DNA from 3 places in the Salmonella sp. FC25216 genome. Region 2 is predicted to be linked to each of the others. Evidence: predicted binding sites of a transcription regulator. Region 2 holds the regulator's gene; each other region holds the start of a gene.
What was found. Region 2 encodes sigma-54, which starts transcription at its own class of promoters, with help from an activator protein. Its sites were predicted from a motif close to GTTGGCACANNTTTCGCTNT; they were not measured.
Positions count from the first base shown of each region.

Region 1: a site for sigma-54 is predicted at 2,724-2,743, ahead of AC3G3F_RS21230 (amino acid ABC transporter substrate-binding protein). Genes of this name have one in related genera too.
Region 3: a site for sigma-54 is predicted at 3,997-4,016, ahead of glnK (P-II family nitrogen regulator). Genes of this name have one in related genera too.

Region 1 covers NZ_JBDGON010000014.1:47,878-53,852, reverse strand. The annotation lists gene gltK (glutamate/aspartate ABC transporter permease GltK) at 1-642, opposite strand, end outside; gene gltJ (glutamate/aspartate ABC transporter permease GltJ) at 642-1,382, opposite strand; gene AC3G3F_RS21230 (amino acid ABC transporter substrate-binding protein) at 1,543-2,451, opposite strand; gene lnt (apolipoprotein N-acyltransferase) at 2,805-4,343, opposite strand; gene corC (CNNM family magnesium/cobalt transport protein CorC) at 4,363-5,241, opposite strand; gene ybeY (rRNA maturation RNase YbeY) at 5,374-5,841, opposite strand; gene AC3G3F_RS21210 (PhoH family protein) at 5,838-5,975, opposite strand, start outside.
Region 2 covers NZ_JBDGON010000003.1:524,508-530,482, forward strand. The annotation lists gene lptA (lipopolysaccharide ABC transporter substrate-binding protein LptA) at 1-450, shown strand, start outside; gene lptB (LPS export ABC transporter ATP-binding protein) at 457-1,182, shown strand; gene rpoN (RNA polymerase factor sigma-54) at 1,230-2,663, shown strand; gene hpf (ribosome hibernation promoting factor) at 2,686-2,973, shown strand; gene ptsN (PTS IIA-like nitrogen regulatory protein PtsN) at 3,091-3,582, shown strand; gene rapZ (RNase adapter RapZ) at 3,628-4,482, shown strand; gene npr (PTS phosphocarrier protein NPr) at 4,479-4,751, shown strand; gene yrbL (PhoP regulatory network protein YrbL) at 4,995-5,627, shown strand; gene mtgA (monofunctional biosynthetic peptidoglycan transglycosylase) at 5,702-5,975, opposite strand, start outside.
Region 3 covers NZ_JBDGON010000007.1:112,684-118,658, reverse strand. The annotation lists gene decR (DNA-binding transcriptional regulator DecR) at 1-278, shown strand, start outside; gene AC3G3F_RS15325 (SmdA family multidrug ABC transporter permease/ATP-binding protein) at 319-2,091, shown strand; gene AC3G3F_RS15320 (SmdB family multidrug efflux ABC transporter permease/ATP-binding protein) at 2,084-3,865, shown strand; gene glnK (P-II family nitrogen regulator) at 4,069-4,407, shown strand; gene amtB (ammonium transporter AmtB) at 4,439-5,725, shown strand; gene tesB (acyl-CoA thioesterase II) at 5,832-5,975, opposite strand, start outside.

The DNA.
Region 1 (5,975 bases), on a different contig from region 2:
CAACGACGCGCTCAGGCTGATAACAAAATAAACGGCGCCGGCGAACAGAATCATTTCGACCTGAGTACCGTCACGCTCGCCGATAGTAGACGCGGTGCGGAAGAAGTCCGCCAGGCTTAGTACATAAACTAAAGAGGTGTCCTGAAATAGCACAATGCCCTGCGTAAGCAACAGCGGCACCATCGCCCGAAACGCCTGCGGCAGAATAATTAGCTTCATCGACTGCCAGTGGGTCATCCCCAGCGCCAGCGCCGCGCTGGACTGCCCGCGGGAAATACTTTGAATACCGGCGCGAATAATCTCGGAATAGTAGGCCGCTTCAAACATGGAGAATGCCACCATCGCGGAGATCAGGCGGATATCGGTTTTCGGCGATAGCCCCAGCACGTTTTGCAGAAAGCCGGGTACAATCAGATAGAACCACAGTAAGACCATGACCAACGGGATGGAACGGAAAACGTTAACATACGCTTTAGCAAACCAGGCGATGGGGGCAAAGCTTGAGAGGCGCATGACGGCCAGAATGGTTCCCCAGACTATCCCCACGACAACGGCGGTGACGGTGATCTTCAGCGTGATGACCAACCCGGCCAGCAGGTAAGGCAGTGAGGGGATAATCGAACTCCAGTCAAATTCGTACATTATTTGCTCCCCACGTTGCCCGGCAGGCGGACTTTGCGTTCAACCAGGCTCATGACCAGCATGATAACGGCGTTAATCAGCACATAGGCCAGCGTAATGGCGGTGAAGGATTCCCAGGCGTGCGCCGAGTAATCCAACAGTTTGCCTGCCTGCGCCGCCATATCCACCAGACCGATGGTTGAGGCGATAGCTGAGTTTTTCACCAGATTCATCATCTCTGACGTCATTGGCGGCACAATAACGCGATAGGCATTCGGCAGCAGGACATAGCGATAAGCCTGCGGCAGCGTTAGCCCCATCGCCAGCGCCGCGTTCTTCTGTCCGCGAGGCAGAGACTGAATAGCGGCGCGCACCTGTTCGCAAACGCGGGCGGCGGTAAACAGTCCCAGACAGATCATTGAGGAGAGGAAAAACTGAATATTGGGATCGAGTTCCGCCTTAAACCACATGCCAAGATCTTCCGGCAACAGTTCAGGCACCACCAGGTACCAGGTGAAGAATTGCACGATCAGTGGCACGTTACGGAACAGTTCTACGTACAATGTGCCCAGTCCGGAGAGGAAACGGTTGGGAACGGTACGTAAAATGCCGAAAATAGATCCTACCAGGAAAGCGATAATCCAGGCGGTAATCGAAAGGGCTACGGTGACCTGAAAACCACTCCATAGCCAGCCAAGATAGGTGGTGTTGCCGAAGGGGGCTTCTTGTAAAAAAATACCCCAGTTCCAGTCTATTGACATACATCTACTCCGAAAAAAAAGGGTAGCAGCGCTACCCTCGAAGATTGTTGCCCGGCGATTTGCGGTTTCAGGCCCGATGGGGAACGACCATCAGGCTTATAGTCTGTCCGTGCTGAGCGACAATCGAGAGGACAGGAGGTCCCGCCCCATTTAGTTTTAGTTAGTTAAGCGCTTTATCATTCGGTGCTTTGAACAGGGCTTTCATCTCGTCAGACAACTCGAAATTCATGTTCAGATTTTTCGGGGGGATCGGATTTTTAAACCACTTATCAAACCACTTCGCCGCTTCGCCGGAGGTTTGCGCCTGGGCGATAGTGTCATCCATTAACTTTTTGAATTGCGGATCGTTTTTACGCAGCATACAGCCGTAGGCTTCCTGGGACTGCGGTTTACCGACAATCTCCCAGTTATCCGGTTTCTTCGCTTTGGCGCGCTCGCCGGCCAGCAACGCGTCATCCATCATAAAGGCGACAGCGCGACCGCTTTCCAGGGTGCGGAACGAGTCACCGTGGTCTTTCGCGCTAATAATGCGCATATCCATCTTTTGCTCTTCGTTAAGCTTATGCAGCAGAATTTCAGAGGTCGTCCCGGAGGTTACGACGACCGCTTTCCCTTTCAGGTCCGGGAAATCTTTAATATCGCCGCCTTTTTTAGTCAGCAGTCGCGTGCCGACGACGAAAATCGTATCGGAGAAGGCAGCCTGTTTCTGGCGTTCAAGGTTATTAGTCGTTGAACCGCATTCAAAATCGAACGTTCCGTTTTGCAACAGCGGAATACGGTTTTGCGAGGTGATCGGGATCAGCTTCACCTGCAGATCGGGCTTGTTAAGTTTCTTTTTTACCGCTTCCACAATGGCGTTGGAGTAGTCCTGGGAATAGCCGACCACTTTCTGCTGGTTGTCGTAATAAGAAAAGGGCACAGATGATTCGCGATGCCCGACGACGATCACGCCATTTTTAGCGATCTTATCCAGGGTGCTACCAGCGGCAGGGGCGCTATCTTCTGCGTGCGCAAGGCCCGCAGACAGTCCCATGACCAGCATTGCTGTGGTTAGCTTACGTAATTGCATATCCAACTCCTTTATCATCTGCGCCGTCGACGCATTGATAGCTATTGTGATGTTGTTATTGCCTGCAACTTGCGCGTGCAGTGTTATATGTGTTTGTTAACATTTAGTGTGGCTTGTTGTAAATATTTTGCTGCGATATTGTTTATTTTTGCGAAGTGCGCCGCACCGTTCAGAGGCAAAAATCCTACATTGCACCGTTCAGGTGCTACCGACGATCGATTTTGGTGCGACCCGGTTGCACAAGCAGCCAGAACAGGTTTGTCATGTATAACAAAGCAATAGACGTGCCAGAATAGGGTAAAAGGGGGATTTCCAGGCCGGATAAGCGAAGCGCCATCCGGCCTGGGGAGAGATTATTTCCGCCGTTGCCGCAGACTCATTACCACCGCGCCAAAAGCAAACAGCGCGGTCAGTATCCATAGCGGCCAGTTGCCGGTACGGGCATAGGGGGTTAAACCTGTGGTTGGCGTGACGTTGGTTGTCAGTACCTGGCGAGTGAACTGCGGGATCATCGCCTGGATTTCGCCCTGCGGGCCAATCACCGCCGTAATACCGTTATTAGTACTGCGCAGCAACGGACGCGCCAGCTCCAGCGAACGCATCCGCGCCATCTGGAAATGTTGCCACGGGCCAATGGACTTACCAAACCAGGCGTCGTTAGAAATAGTCAGCAGATAGTCGGTGTCCGGGCGGAAGTTATCCCGCACCTGTTCGCCAAGAATTATTTCATAACAGATTGCCGCCGTCAGCTTATAGTCGTGCGCATGTAACTGCGGCTGGATATAAGGGCCACGGCTAAAGGAGGACATGGGCAGATCGAAGAACGGTGCCAGCGGACGCAGGATAGACTCCAGCGGAACAAACTCGCCAAAGGGCACAAGGTGATTTTTATTGTAGCGATTGGGCGAGTCATAACTGTATGGATTATCCTTGCCCAGCGTGATAATCGTATTGTAGGTGTCGTATCGATTCTGTTTATTGAGACGCGCATCGACAATACCGGTGATCAGCGTGCTATTTTTTTCGCGTAACATCTCGTCCAGCGAACGAAGGAAGGGCTGCTGATTGATTTCGAGATCCGGAATCGCCGACTCCGGCCAGATAATAATTTGTGATTTGCCTAACTCTGGTCGGGTTTCGTTGAGATAGATTTTTAGCGTATTCAGTAGCTGGTTTTCGTCCCACTTCAGCGACTGCGGGATATCGCCCTGTACCAGCGATACCTGGGTCGTTTTGGCCGGTTCCAGCGTAAACCACTGGATATAGCGTAGCGGAAAGGGCAGAGCAAACAGAATCACGGCGACAGCCAGCGGACGCCAGTTCCGCGTCGCCAATGCCAGCGCTAACAGACCGCTGACCATCATCAGCAGGAAGTTGATCGCTTCGACGCCCATCACCGGCGCCAGACCTTTTAGCGGGCCGTCGACCTGACTATAGCCAAATTGCAGCCAGGGGAAGCCGGTCAGCACCCAGCCGCGTAAAAATTCGGTGATTTGCCATATTGCAGGCGCGGCGATAGCGACGCGCAGCCAGTTGGTTTTTGGCCACAGGCGCGACAAAATCCCGGCAAACAGTCCGGTATACAGCGAGAGATAAGCTGCAAGCAGCACCACCAGAAAAACGTTAACCGGACCCGGCATTCCGCCAAACTGCGCGATACTGACATAAACCCAGTTAATCCCGCTACCGAAAAGTCCGAGTCCCCAGCAATAGCCGATGGCGGCAGACTGGAGCGGGCGGCGATTGAACGTTAAGGCCTGCAGCCCGATAAGCGACACTATCGCTGCGGGCCAGACGTCATACGGAGAGAAAGCCAGTGTTCCGCAGGCGCCGAATAATAACGCCAGCAGCAGGCGAAGACGCTGGCGTTCAATTAACGAGGCAAATGCCATTTTTAGTCCACTATTGCTGTTATTCGTTCAGTTTTGGCTGGGGCGAGTCATCCGGGATTCTGACATGCACCTGAATGATACGGCGACTATCGGCCATCGCCACTTTGAACTGGTAACCATCAATGTCAATGGTTTCGCCGCGGGCCGGTAAATGACCGAACGCCTGCATCACCAGCCCGCCGATGGTATCGACTTCTTCATCGCTGAAGTGGGTGCCGAAAGCGTCATTGAAGTCTTCAATTGACGCCAGCGCGCGAATCGTCCAGGTATGGCGGCTAAGCTGACGGAAGTCGATATCGTCTTCTTCGTCATACTCATCTTCAATTTCACCGACAATCAGTTCGAGGATGTCTTCGATAGTCACGAGGCCGGAAACGCCGCCGAACTCATCAATCACGATCGCCATATGGTAACGCTGGGAGCGGAACTCCTTGAGCATACGATCGACGCGTTTGCTCTCCGGTACGACAACGGCGGGGCGTAACACTTTGTCCATGCTGAAGGCTTCGGCATCGCTGCGCATAAACGGCAGCAAATCTTTGGCCATCAGAATCCCTTCAATGTGATCTTTATCTTCGCTGATCACCGGAAAACGCGAGTGGGCGGACTCGATGATAACATCGAGACATTCGTCCAGCGTCTGGTTGCGTTTCAGGGTAATCATCTGGGAGCGTGGGATCATAATATCGCGAACGCGCTGGTCGGCGATGTCCATTACCCCTTCGAGCATATCGCGCGTATCTTCATCGATAAGCTCGTTCTGCCCGGAATCACGGATCAGCGCCAGCAACTCATCACGGTTTTTAGGTTCACCGTGGAAAAGCTGGCTGAGTAGTAGGGAAAAAAATCCCTTTTTACTGTTTACTGTGTCACTACTGTGTGAATTGTCGTCGCTCATGGCGTCGTATGGGTTCTCATGTTAGTTAATGTGTTGCACATGCGCGTAAATTCAGCACATGGCGGTGTGATACAAGTAGGCCGGAGCATCAGGCATTGTGCCGGATGCTCCGGCCTGCAAGATTTCGGCATCCTATTCCTTCTCGGCAATGTACGGATCCTCATAGCCCATAGCAAGCATAATCTCCGTTTCGAGAGACTCCATCTCTTCCGCCTCGTCATCGTCGATATGATCGTAACCCAGCAAATGCAGGCTACCGTGCACGACCATGTGCGCCCAGTGCGCCTCCAGCGGCTTGCGCTGCTCCTGCGCTTCCTGCTCCACGACCTGACGGCAAATAATCAGATCGCCCAGTAGCGGCATTTCAATGCCTGGGGGCGCTTCAAACGGGAAGGAGAGAACATTAGTGGGTTTATCTTTCCCGCGGTACGTCAAATTAAGGTCGTGGCTTTCGGCCTCATCCACCAGACGGATTGTGACTTCCGCCTCTTCCTGAAACTGCGGAATAACGCCGTCCAGCCAGCGTTGAAACTGAGCTTCATCCGGCAGGCCCGCGTGGTTTTCACAGGCCAACTGTAAATCGAGGATCACCTGGCTCATTTCTGTTCCTGCTCCTGGGCTTCACGCTTACGCTCCGCCGCCTGCGCCGCTTTGCGTTTTTGTTCGGCCTCTTCCCAGGCTTCATAGGCGTTAACAATGCGGGCAACGACCGGATGGCGCACCACGTCTTCGCT
Region 2 (5,975 bases):
ATTCATATTGACTCGGATCAACAGTCGCTGGATATGCAAGGCAACGTCGTGACCTTTACGGGCAACGTGGTGATGACCCAGGGCACGATTAAGATCAACGCCGATAAAGTCGTTGTTACCCGCCCTGGCGGCGAGCAAGGGAAAGAGGTGATCGACGGTTACGGCAATCCGGCCACCTTCTACCAGATGCAGGACAACGGTAAACCGGTGAAAGGCCACGCTTCACATATGCATTACGAACTGGCAAAAGATTTTGTGGTGCTGACCGGCAACGCTTATCTGGAACAGCTTGACAGCAACATTACTGGCGACAAAATCACCTATTTGGTGAAAGAGCAGAAAATGCAGGCCTTCAGCGAGAAAGGCAAACGCGTCACCACCGTTCTGGTGCCGTCGCAGTTGCAAGACAAAAACAAAGGCCAGACTCCGGCGCAAAAGAAGAGTAACTAATTCGTTATGGCAACATTAACTGCAAAGAATCTGGCGAAGGCCTATAAAGGCCGTCGCGTAGTGGAAGATGTCAGTCTGACCGTTAACTCCGGGGAGATTGTCGGTCTGCTCGGTCCAAACGGCGCAGGTAAAACCACCACCTTTTATATGGTCGTCGGTATCGTGCCGCGTGACGCGGGCAATATCATCATTGATGATGAAGATATCAGTCTGCTGCCGCTGCACGCGCGCGCGCGCCGCGGTATCGGCTATTTGCCGCAGGAAGCCTCTATTTTCCGCCGTCTCAGCGTATTTGATAACCTGATGGCGGTACTGCAAATTCGTGACGATTTGACCGCAGAACAGCGAGAAGACCGCGCCAACGAGCTGATGGAAGAGTTTCATATTGAGCATCTGCGCGACAGCATGGGACAGGCGCTGTCCGGTGGTGAACGCCGTCGTGTAGAAATTGCCCGCGCGTTGGCCGCTAATCCCAAATTTATCCTGCTGGATGAACCCTTTGCCGGCGTTGACCCGATTTCCGTTATCGACATCAAACGCATTATCGAACATCTGCGCGATAGCGGGCTCGGGGTGCTGATCACCGACCATAATGTCCGTGAGACGCTGGCAGTCTGTGAACGCGCCTATATCGTAAGCCAGGGCCACCTTATCGCCCACGGTACGCCGACAGAAATCCTGCAAGACGAACACGTTAAGCGTGTATATCTTGGGGAAGACTTCAGACTCTGATAGGGTAGAGGGCTATGCTGCTCTAGCGGGAGAAAACGACTCTGAATATGAAGCAAGGTTTGCAACTCAGGCTTAGCCAACAACTGGCGATGACGCCTCAGCTACAACAGGCCATCCGTCTGTTGCAGTTGTCTACGCTGGAACTTCAGCAGGAACTCCAGCAAGCGCTGGAAAATAACCCGCTGCTTGAGCAAACCGATCTTCATGACGAAATCGACACTCAGCAACCTCAGGATGACGATCCTCTCGATACCGCAGATGCGCTCGAACAGAAAGAGATGCCGGAAGAGCTGCCGCTTGACGCCAGTTGGGATGAAATTTACACCGCCGGGACGCCATCCGGCCCCAGCGGCGATTATATCGATGATGAACTGCCCGTCTATCAGGGCGAAACGACGCAGTCGTTGCAGGATTATCTGATGTGGCAGGTTGAGCTAACGCCCTTCTCGGACACCGATCGCGCCATTGCGACATCCATTGTCGATGCGGTAGATGATACCGGTTATCTCACCGTATCCCTGGATGAAATTCGCGAAAGCATGGGCGATGAAGAGGTAGATCTTGATGAAGTCGAAGCCGTCCTGAAGCGTATTCAGCGTTTTGATCCGGTGGGCGTTGCGGCGAAAGATCTTCGCGACTGTCTGCTGATCCAGCTTTCACAATTCGACAAATCCACGCCGTGGCTGGAAGAGGCGCGGCTCATTATCTGCGATCACCTTGATCTGCTGGCCAACCACGATTTCCGCACGTTGATGCGCGTTACCCGACTGAAAGAAGAGGTACTGAAAGAGGCGGTAAACCTGATTCAGTCGCTCGATCCCAGACCCGGTCAGTCGATCCAGACCGGCGAGCCGGAGTACGTTATCCCGGATGTGCTGGTACGCAAGCATAACGGCCGCTGGACGGTGGAGCTTAATAGCGACAGTATTCCCCGTTTACAGATTAACCAGCACTATGCCGCCATGTGCAACAGCGCGCGCAACGATACCGACAGCCAGTTCATCCGCAGTAATTTACAGGATGCGAAGTGGCTGATAAAAAGCCTTGAAAGCCGCAACGACACGCTGCTGCGTGTCAGTCGCTGCATCGTCGAGCAACAGCAAGCCTTTTTTGAACAGGGCGAAGAATATATGAAACCGATGGTACTGGCGGATATCGCCCAGGCCGTCGAGATGCACGAATCCACCATATCCCGCGTGACCACGCAGAAGTATCTGCACAGCCCGCGCGGTATTTTTGAACTCAAATATTTCTTTTCCAGCCACGTCAATACCGAAGGCGGAGGCGAAGCCTCTTCCACCGCGATTCGCGCGCTGGTGAAGAAGTTAATTGCGGCGGAAAACCCCGCGAAACCGCTGAGCGACAGCAAGTTAACCTCTCTGCTGTCAGAACAGGGTATCATGGTGGCGCGCCGCACTGTTGCGAAGTACCGAGAGTCTTTATCCATTCCGCCGTCAAACCAACGCAAACAGCTGGTTTGACCCAACCGATAAGGAAGACACTATGCAGCTCAATATCACCGGACATAACGTCGAAATTACTGAAGCCCTGCGTGAATTTGTGACGACGAAATTCGCCAAACTTGAACAGTATTTTGAGCGGATTAATCAGGTATACGTGGTGTTGAAAGTGGAGAAGGTCACGCACATCTCGGATGCGACGCTACACGTTAACGGCGGCGAAATTCACGCCAGCGCGGAAGGCCAGGATATGTATGCCGCCATTGACGGCTTGATTGATAAACTGGCAAGGCAGTTAACCAGGCATAAAGATAAACTGAAACAACACTAATTGTCCGGGCAGTTAGCCAGTGCAGGACGGCCTGTTGTGTGACACAACGGGCCATTTGTACAGTTAGCGCTCCGAACCTGGCCATCAACCTGACAGGACAGGTTCTTAGGTGAAATTATGATAAATAACGATACGACTCTACAACTGAGCAGTGTACTTAACCAGGAGTGTACGCGTAGCGGCGTTCATTGTCAGAGTAAGAAACGCGCGCTGGAAATCATCAGCGAACTGGCGGCAAAACAGCTCAGTTTACCTCCTCAGGTCGTGTTTGAAGCCATTCTGACACGCGAAAAAATGGGCAGTACCGGTATTGGTAATGGTATCGCCATCCCGCACGGGAAACTGGAAGAAGATACCTTACGCGCCGTCGGCGTGTTCGTTCAGCTCGAAACGCCTATCGCGTTCGATGCCATCGATAACCAGCCGGTCGATCTCCTCTTCGCCCTGCTGGTGCCCGCCGATCAGACTAAAACGCATCTGCATACGCTGTCGCTGGTCGCGAAACGTCTGGCGGATAAAACGATCTGCCGCCGCCTGCGCGCGGCGCTGAATGATGAAGAGCTGTATCAAATCATTACTGACACCGAAGGTGAGCAGAATGAGGCATAACAACTCAATGGCATTTCTTTCTGTCGTTGTGAGGAGAAACGGTACATGGTACTGATGATCGTCAGCGGGCGTTCCGGATCAGGTAAATCTGTCGCTCTACGCGCGCTGGAAGATATGGGTTTTTACTGCGTGGATAACCTTCCCGTCGTGCTGTTGCCCGATCTGGCGCGAACACTGGCCGATCGCCAGATTTCCGCCGCCGTCAGCATTGATGTGCGCAATATGCCTGAATCACCTGAGATTTTTGAACAGGCGATGAATAATCTGCCTGACGCTTTCTCGCCGCAATTGCTGTTTCTTGACGCCGACCGCAATACCTTGATTCGCCGCTACAGCGACACGCGACGTCTGCATCCGCTTTCCAGCAAAAACCTTTCTTTAGAGAGTGCGATCGATAAAGAGAGCGACCTGCTGGAGCCATTACGTTCTCGTGCGGATCTAATCGTCGACACTTCGGAAATGTCCGTTCATGAGCTGGCGGAGATGCTGCGTACCCGGCTGTTGGGCAAACGCGAGCGCGAACTGACGATGGTATTTGAGTCCTTCGGCTTTAAACATGGTATCCCAATCGATGCGGACTATGTGTTCGATGTTCGCTTCCTGCCCAACCCGCACTGGGACCCAAAACTGCGCCCCATGACCGGGCTTGATAAGCCGGTAGCCGCATTTCTTGACCGGCACACAGAAGTTCACAATTTTATCTATCAAACTCGCAGCTATCTTGAGCTATGGTTACCGATGCTGGAGACCAACAACCGCAGCTACCTTACCGTCGCTATTGGTTGTACCGGCGGGAAACACCGTTCGGTGTATATTGCAGAACAGCTGGCAGACTACTTCCGCTCGCGCGGTAAAAACGTCCAGTCTCGCCATCGCACGCTGGAAAAACGCAAAACATGACCGTAAAGCAAACTGTTGAAATTACCAATAAGCTGGGCATGCATGCCCGGCCTGCCATGAAGCTTTTCGAACTGATGCAGGGTTTTGACGCCGAGGTGCTATTACGCAATGACGAAGGCACCGAAGCGGAAGCGAACAGCGTCATCGCGCTGTTAATGCTCGATTCAGCCAAAGGACGCCAGATAGAAATTGAAGCCACCGGCCCGCAAGAAGTTGAAGCGTTGGCGGCGGTTATCGCTCTGTTCAATTCCGGCTTTGACGAAGACTAAGCCTCCCCCTCTATTCCATATTTCCCCCACGCCGTCCCGGTATTTGATGACAGCCAACCCAAAGCCGGGCATGTTACGCCTGCCAATTGTCCCGCAGTCCCACCCTTTCGTAAGATTTGTACATTTCGTGCGTTTTACCTATGCATAAAAACATTAAGAAAACCTTAAAAAATTTCGTTTGGGTTTTATTTAAATTCTTTGTCCATACTAAATTTATGTGAATAAAATTTTCCAGGACTCGCCATGATCCCCTTATCCGAACAGACTCCGCTGGGCGCCGGTCGACATCGTAAATGCTATATGCACCCGGATAATGCCCGGCGCTGCATAAAGGTTATTTACAACCGTGAGCACGGCGGCGATAAAGAGATTCGGCGTGAACTGAGCTACTATGCGCGTCTGTCCCGCTACCTGACAGACTGGAGCGCTATCCCCCGTTATTACGGCACGGTGGAAACCGATTGCGGTACTGGCTATGTCTACGACATGATTACCGATTTCAACGGCGCGCCATCTATCACCCTGACCGAGTTCGCTGCGCAATGCCGTTATGAAGAGGATGTCGCCGTCCTGCGCCAGCTACTGAAGAAACTGAAACGTTACCTGTTTGATAATCATATTGTGACAATGTCGCTGAAGCCGCAAAACGTCCTGTGCCAGCGAATCAGCGAGTCAGAAGTAGTGCCGGTGGTTTGTGACAATCTGGGTGAAAGTACCTTTATCCCGCTGGCGACCTGGTCAACATGGTGCTGTGAACGCAAACTGGAGAGAGTGTGGCAGCGGTTTATCGCCCAGCCTGCGCTGGTCGTTGCCCTGGAGAGGAACGCGCAGCCAAAAGACAAGAAAGGGCTGGCGCTCACTTCGCGCGAAGCTTAATGGCCTGTGCTTATCAGGCCTGGACGACACGGATCGTAGGCCGGATAAGACGTTCACGTCGCCATCCGGCAAAATCAATTAAGCTGGTTGCGCGTCATAAAAGCTTCCCCGCCCAGTTGGCGCATCTGGCGCAATATCCACGCCTGTCGACTACGCACATAGCCGGAAGGCGCATTCGCCTTATAGCGTAACGGATTTGGCAATACGGCCGCCAGCAACGCGGCTTCGGGCATACTTAAGCGGCTGGCGGGCTTATTGAAATATCGCCAGGCCGCAGCCTCCACGCCGAAAATACCATCGCCAAACTCCGCGATATTCAGATAAACCGTGAGGATGCGCTTTTTGCTC
Region 3 (5,975 bases), on a different contig from region 2:
GTCTGGGATTAACCGCTTTTGTATTGATAAAAACGCAGCACCACAGCAGTGAATGGTACTGTCGGTTCGTGACTGTCGTCACTGAGATGCCGGAAGTGCTTGGTTTCTGGCGGATGGCGGGGGAATACGATTATCTGATGCGGGTTCAGGTTGCCGACATGAAGCGGTATGACGATTTCTATAAACGTCTGGTCAATAGCGTTCCAGGACTGTCAGACGTCACCTCCAGTTTTTCGATGGAACAGATTAAGTACACCACTTCTCTGCCCATTGAATAATTCTCCCGGTATTGCCGGAAATCATATCAGGAAATAACGCGTGCGATTATTTGCTCAATTAAGCTGGTACTTTCGCCGGGAATGGCGTCGCTATCTTGGCGCGGTGGCCCTGCTTATGCTTATTTCGATTCTTCAGCTGATCCCACCCAAAGTGGTGGGGATCGTCGTGGATGGCGTAACCGCACAGCATTTTACTTCTGGCCGGATAGCGATGTGGATTGGCACCATTGCCCTGATCGCCGTGGTGGTCTATTTGTTGCGCTATGTCTGGCGCGTGCTGCTATTTGGTGCCTCTTATCAATTAGCCGTTGAACTGCGTGAAGATTATTATCGCCAGCTTAGTTGCCAGCATCCTGAATTTTATCAGCGCCATCGGACGGGCGATCTTATCGCGCGCGCGACGAATGATGTGGATCGCGTGGTATTTGCGGCAGGCGAGGGCGTTCTGACGCTGGTTGACTCGTTGGTAATGGGCTGCGCGGTACTGATTGTCATGTCGACGCAAATTAGCTGGCAGCTAACGCTATTAGCGTTGTTGCCGATGCCGATTATGGCGCTGATGATCAAACGTTACGGCGATCGGCTGCATGATTACTTCAAACTGGCGCAGGCCGCCTTCTCCAGCCTGAACGACCGCACGCAGGAGAGTCTGACCAGCATTCGCATGATAAAAGCGTTTGGCCTGGAGGACCGCCAGTCCTCGCTGTTTGCGGCGGATGCCGAAGATACTGGCAAGAAAAATATGCGAGTGGCGCGTATTGATGCGCGTTTTGATCCAACTATTTACATCGCCATTGGCATGGCGAACCTGCTCGCGATTAGCGGCGGAAGCTGGATGGTGGTTAACGGCAGCCTGACGCTGGGCGAACTCACCAGCTTTATGATGTATCTGGGGTTGATGATTTGGCCCATGCTGGCGCTGGCCTGGATGTTTAATATCGTGGAGCGAGGTAGCGCCGCTTACAGCCGCATCCGCGCCATGCTGGCGGAAGCGCCGGTAGTTAAGGATGGTAAAGAGCCGGTCCCGGCGGGGCGGGGCGAATTGACGGCGGCGATTCGTGAGTTTCGCTATCCGCAAACGACGCATCCGGCGCTGGAGAATGTGAACTTTCGTCTTAAACCGGGTCAGATGCTGGGGATATGCGGTCCGACCGGCGCGGGGAAAAGCACAATATTGTCGCTTATCCAGCGCCATTTTGATGTGACGCAGGGAGAAATCCGTTTCCATGACATGCCGTTGACGCATCTGCAGCTTGATAGCTGGCGTAGCCGACTGGCGGTGGTCAGTCAGACGCCGTTTTTGTTCTCGGACTCTATTGCCAATAATATTGCGCTCGGACGCCCGGAGGCGACCCAGGAAGAGATTGAACAGGTGGCGCGTTTAGCCAGCGTACATGAGGATATTCTCCGTCTTCCTCAGGGCTACGACACGCAGGTAGGCGAACGCGGCGTAATGCTATCGGGAGGGCAAAAACAGCGTATCTCGATTGCCAGAGCGCTACTGTTGAATGCGGAAATTCTGCTTCTCGATGATGCGCTCTCGGCAGTAGATGGTCGCACGGAGCATCAGATTTTGCATAATTTGCGCCAGTGGGGCGAAGGGCGCACGGTCATCATAAGCGCGCATCGTTTATCTGCGTTGACCGATGCCAATGAAATTATGGTGATGCAACATGGTCATGTTGTTCAGCGCGGCGATCACGATCAACTGGCGCAGCAGCTTGGCTGGTATCGCGATATGTATCGCTATCAGCAACTGGAGGCCGCGCTGGATGACGCGCCGGAAAGCGGCGAGGAGGCGGCGAATGCGTAGTTTTGGACAGCTATGGCCGACGCTGAAACGGTTGCTGGCGTATGGCTCGCCCTGGCGAAAACCGCTCTCTGTCGCGGTGATTATGCTGTGGATTGCGGCGGCGGCGGAGGTTAGCGGTCCGCTGCTGATCAGCTATTTCATTGACAACATGGTGGCCCAACACCATTTACCTCTGGGTAAAGTCGCGGGGCTGGCGGCCGCCTATGTGGGACTACAGTTTCTGGCGGCGGGCCTGCATTACGCCCAGTCTTTATTATTTAACCGGGCGGCCGTTGGCGTGGTTCAGACCTTGCGCACTGACGTAATGGATGCCGCCTTGCGCCAGCCGTTAAGCGCCTTCGACACCCAGCCTGTCGGACAATTAATTTCACGCGTGACTAACGACACGGAAGTTATCCGCGATCTGTATGTCACGGTCGTCGCGACGGTATTACGTAGCGCGGCGCTGATCGGCGCCATGCTGGTCGCCATGTTCAGCCTTGACTGGCGGATGGCGCTGGTGGCGATTTTGATTTTTCCGGCGGTATTGACCGTGATGATCATCTATCAGCGCTACAGCACGCCGATGGTACGCCGCGTGCGGGCATACCTGGCGGATATTAACGATGGATTTAACGAAATCATCAACGGGATGAGCGTTATTCAGCAGTTTCGCCAGCAGGCGCGCTTTGGCGAACGAATGGGCGAGGCCAGCCGTTCGCACTACATGGCGCGGATGCAGACGCTGCGCTTAGACGGATTTTTATTGCGTCCGCTGCTTAGCCTCTTTTCCGCGCTCATTTTGTGCGGTCTGTTGATGCTCTTCAGTTTTACGTCTGCCGGCACGATTGAGGTCGGGGTACTGTATGCGTTCATTAGCTATTTGTCGCGTCTGAACGAGCCGCTCATTGAACTGACCACCCAGCAATCCATGCTACAGCAGGCGGTTGTGGCGGGAGAGCGTGTTTTTGAACTGATGGATCGCCCACGACAGCGCTATGGCAGCGACGACAGGCCGTTGCAAAGCGGCGCGATTGATATTGATCATCTGTCGTTTGCTTACCGCGATGATAGCCTTGTTTTACAGGACATTACGCTATCAGTACCGTCCCGTAGTTTTGTGGCGCTGGTGGGACACACAGGCAGCGGGAAGAGCACGCTCGCCAGCTTGTTGATGGGGTACTACCCGCTGACGCAAGGCGAAATTCGGCTGGATGGGCGAGAAATCTCTTCTTTTAATCATCGCGTTTTACGCCAGGGCGTGGCGATGGTTCAACAGGACCCGGTAGTGATGGCGGATACCTTTCTGGCCAATGTGACGCTGGGGCGCGATGTTTCAGAGGCGCAGGTCTGGCAGGCGCTGGAAACGGTACAGTTGGCAGACCTGGCGCGCGGCCTGAGCCACGGGCTGCATACGCGTCTTGGTGAGCAGGGGAATACGCTGTCCGTCGGGCAAAAACAACTCTTGGCGCTGGCGCGCGTGCTGGTTGACGCCCCGCAAATATTAATTCTTGATGAAGCGACGGCCAGCATCGATTCCGGCACTGAGCAGGCGATACAGCAGGCGCTGGCGGCGATTCGCGAGCGCACCACGCTGGTGGTTATCGCCCATCGGCTATCGACTATCGTGGAGGCGGATACCATTCTGGTACTCCACCGCGGCCAGGCGGTGGAGCGCGGGACGCATCAACAATTGCTGACGGCGCAAGGACGCTACTGGCAAATGTATCAATTACAGTTGGTTGGTGAGGAGTTAGCCGCCAGCGTACATGAGGAGTCCGGCCCCGCGACGTAAGGTTTTGCCCCGTGGCGCAAAACCTCGCCCATCATGCACCGTCATGGTGCGTTTTTCTTTTCCTGCTTCGATTTTGGGGCGCGTCAATATAAAGACGCCCCGCTAACCGCGCCTTTCACCACTCACTCATTTCTGGCACACCCTTTGCAACGCTCATTTTGAATAGTCTATATGCCTTACCTAATTCTGACTGGAGGGGGTCTATGAAGCTGGTTACCGTGGTTATCAAACCGTTTAAGCTGGAGGACGTGCGGGAAGCGCTTTCTTCTATTGGCATTCAGGGATTGACCGTCACCGAAGTGAAAGGGTTTGGTCGTCAAAAAGGACACGCCGAACTGTATCGCGGCGCGGAGTACAGCGTGAATTTCCTGCCGAAAGTCAAAATTGATGTGGCTATCGCCGACGACCAACTGGAAGAGGTGATCGATATCATCACTAAAGCGGCTTATACCGGAAAAATTGGCGATGGCAAAATTTTCGTCGCGGAGCTCACGCGTGTTATTCGGATTCGTACCGGCGAAGCTGACGAAGCGGCGCTTTAAGACCCGCCACACAGCAACAGGAAATGAAAAAATGAAGATAGCGATGATAAAAACCACACTGGCTTCACTGGTGCTGCTGCCTGGGCTAACGATGGCCGCGCCAGCGGTTGCCGATAAAGCGGATAATGCTTTTATGATGATCAGCACCGCGCTGGTGCTGTTTATGACGATACCGGGTATCGCGCTGTTTTATGGCGGATTAATCCGCGCTAAAAACGTGCTGTCGATGTTAACGCAAGTGACCGTCACCTTTGCGCTGGTCTGTATTTTATGGGTGGTATACGGCTATTCGCTGGCTTTTGGCGAAGGGAATCATTTCTTCGGTAATGTCGAGGGGGCGATGTTGAAGAACATCGCGTTGACGGCGGTAACGGGCACGATTTATCAGTATATCCATGTCGCGTTTCAGGGATCTTTCGCCTGTATTACCGTCGGGCTGATTGTCGGCGCGCTGGCGGAACGTATTCGTTTTTCGGCGGTACTGATTTTTGTCGTGGTGTGGTTCACGCTCTCGTATATTCCGATTGCGCACATGGTGTGGGGCGGCGGCCTGCTGGCTGCTCACGGCGCGCTGGATTTTGCCGGCGGTACGGTGGTGCACATTAACGCCGCTATCGCCGGTCTGGTGGGGGCTTATTTAATTGGTAAGCGCGTCGGCTTTGGGAAAGAAGCATTTAAACCCCATAATCTGCCGATGGTCTTTACCGGTACTGCGATCCTGTATATCGGCTGGTTTGGATTTAACGCGGGTTCTGCCAGTAGCGCAAACGAGATAGCCGCGCTGGCTTTTGTGAACACCGTGGTGGTGACCGCCGCCGCGATTCTGGGGTGGATTATCGGCGAGTGGACGCTACGCGGTAAACCTTCCCTGCTGGGAGCCTGTTCCGGCGCGATTGCCGGTCTGGTCGGCGTGACGCCAGCCTGTGGCTATGTTGGCGTTGGCGGCGCGCTGGTTATCGGCGTTATTGCGGGTCTGGCGGGATTGTGGGGAGTCACCATGCTTAAACGTCTGTTACGGGTAGATGATCCGTGCGACGTATTTGGCGTTCACGGCGTTTGCGGGATAGTCGGCTGTCTCCTGACCGGCGTTTTTGCCGCCAGTTCGCTGGGCGGCGTTGGCTTTGTCGACGGCGTTACGATGGGCCATCAGGTTATGGTACAACTGGAAAGTATTGCTATTACGGTCGTCTGGTCCGGCGTTGTCGCGTTTGTTGGTTACAAACTGGCGGATATCCTTGTTGGACTGCGCGTACCGGAAGAGCAGGAGCGCGAGGGGCTGGATGTGAACAGCCACGGCGAGAATGCATATAACGCGTGATTGCGCAACATGCCGGATGGCGACGCGAAAGCGTCTTATCCGGCCTACGGTAGGCCTGATAAGCGCATCGCCATCAGGCCATTAACGCCGGATAGCGGCATGTTTTTTAATTGTGATTACGCATCACCCCTTCCTGCACGGTCGAGGCGACCAGCGCGCCATCCTGAGTATAAAACTCGCCGCGAACAAAGCCCCGGGCGCTGGAGGCGGAAGTGCTCTCCACGCTATAAAGTAGCCATTCATTAAGATT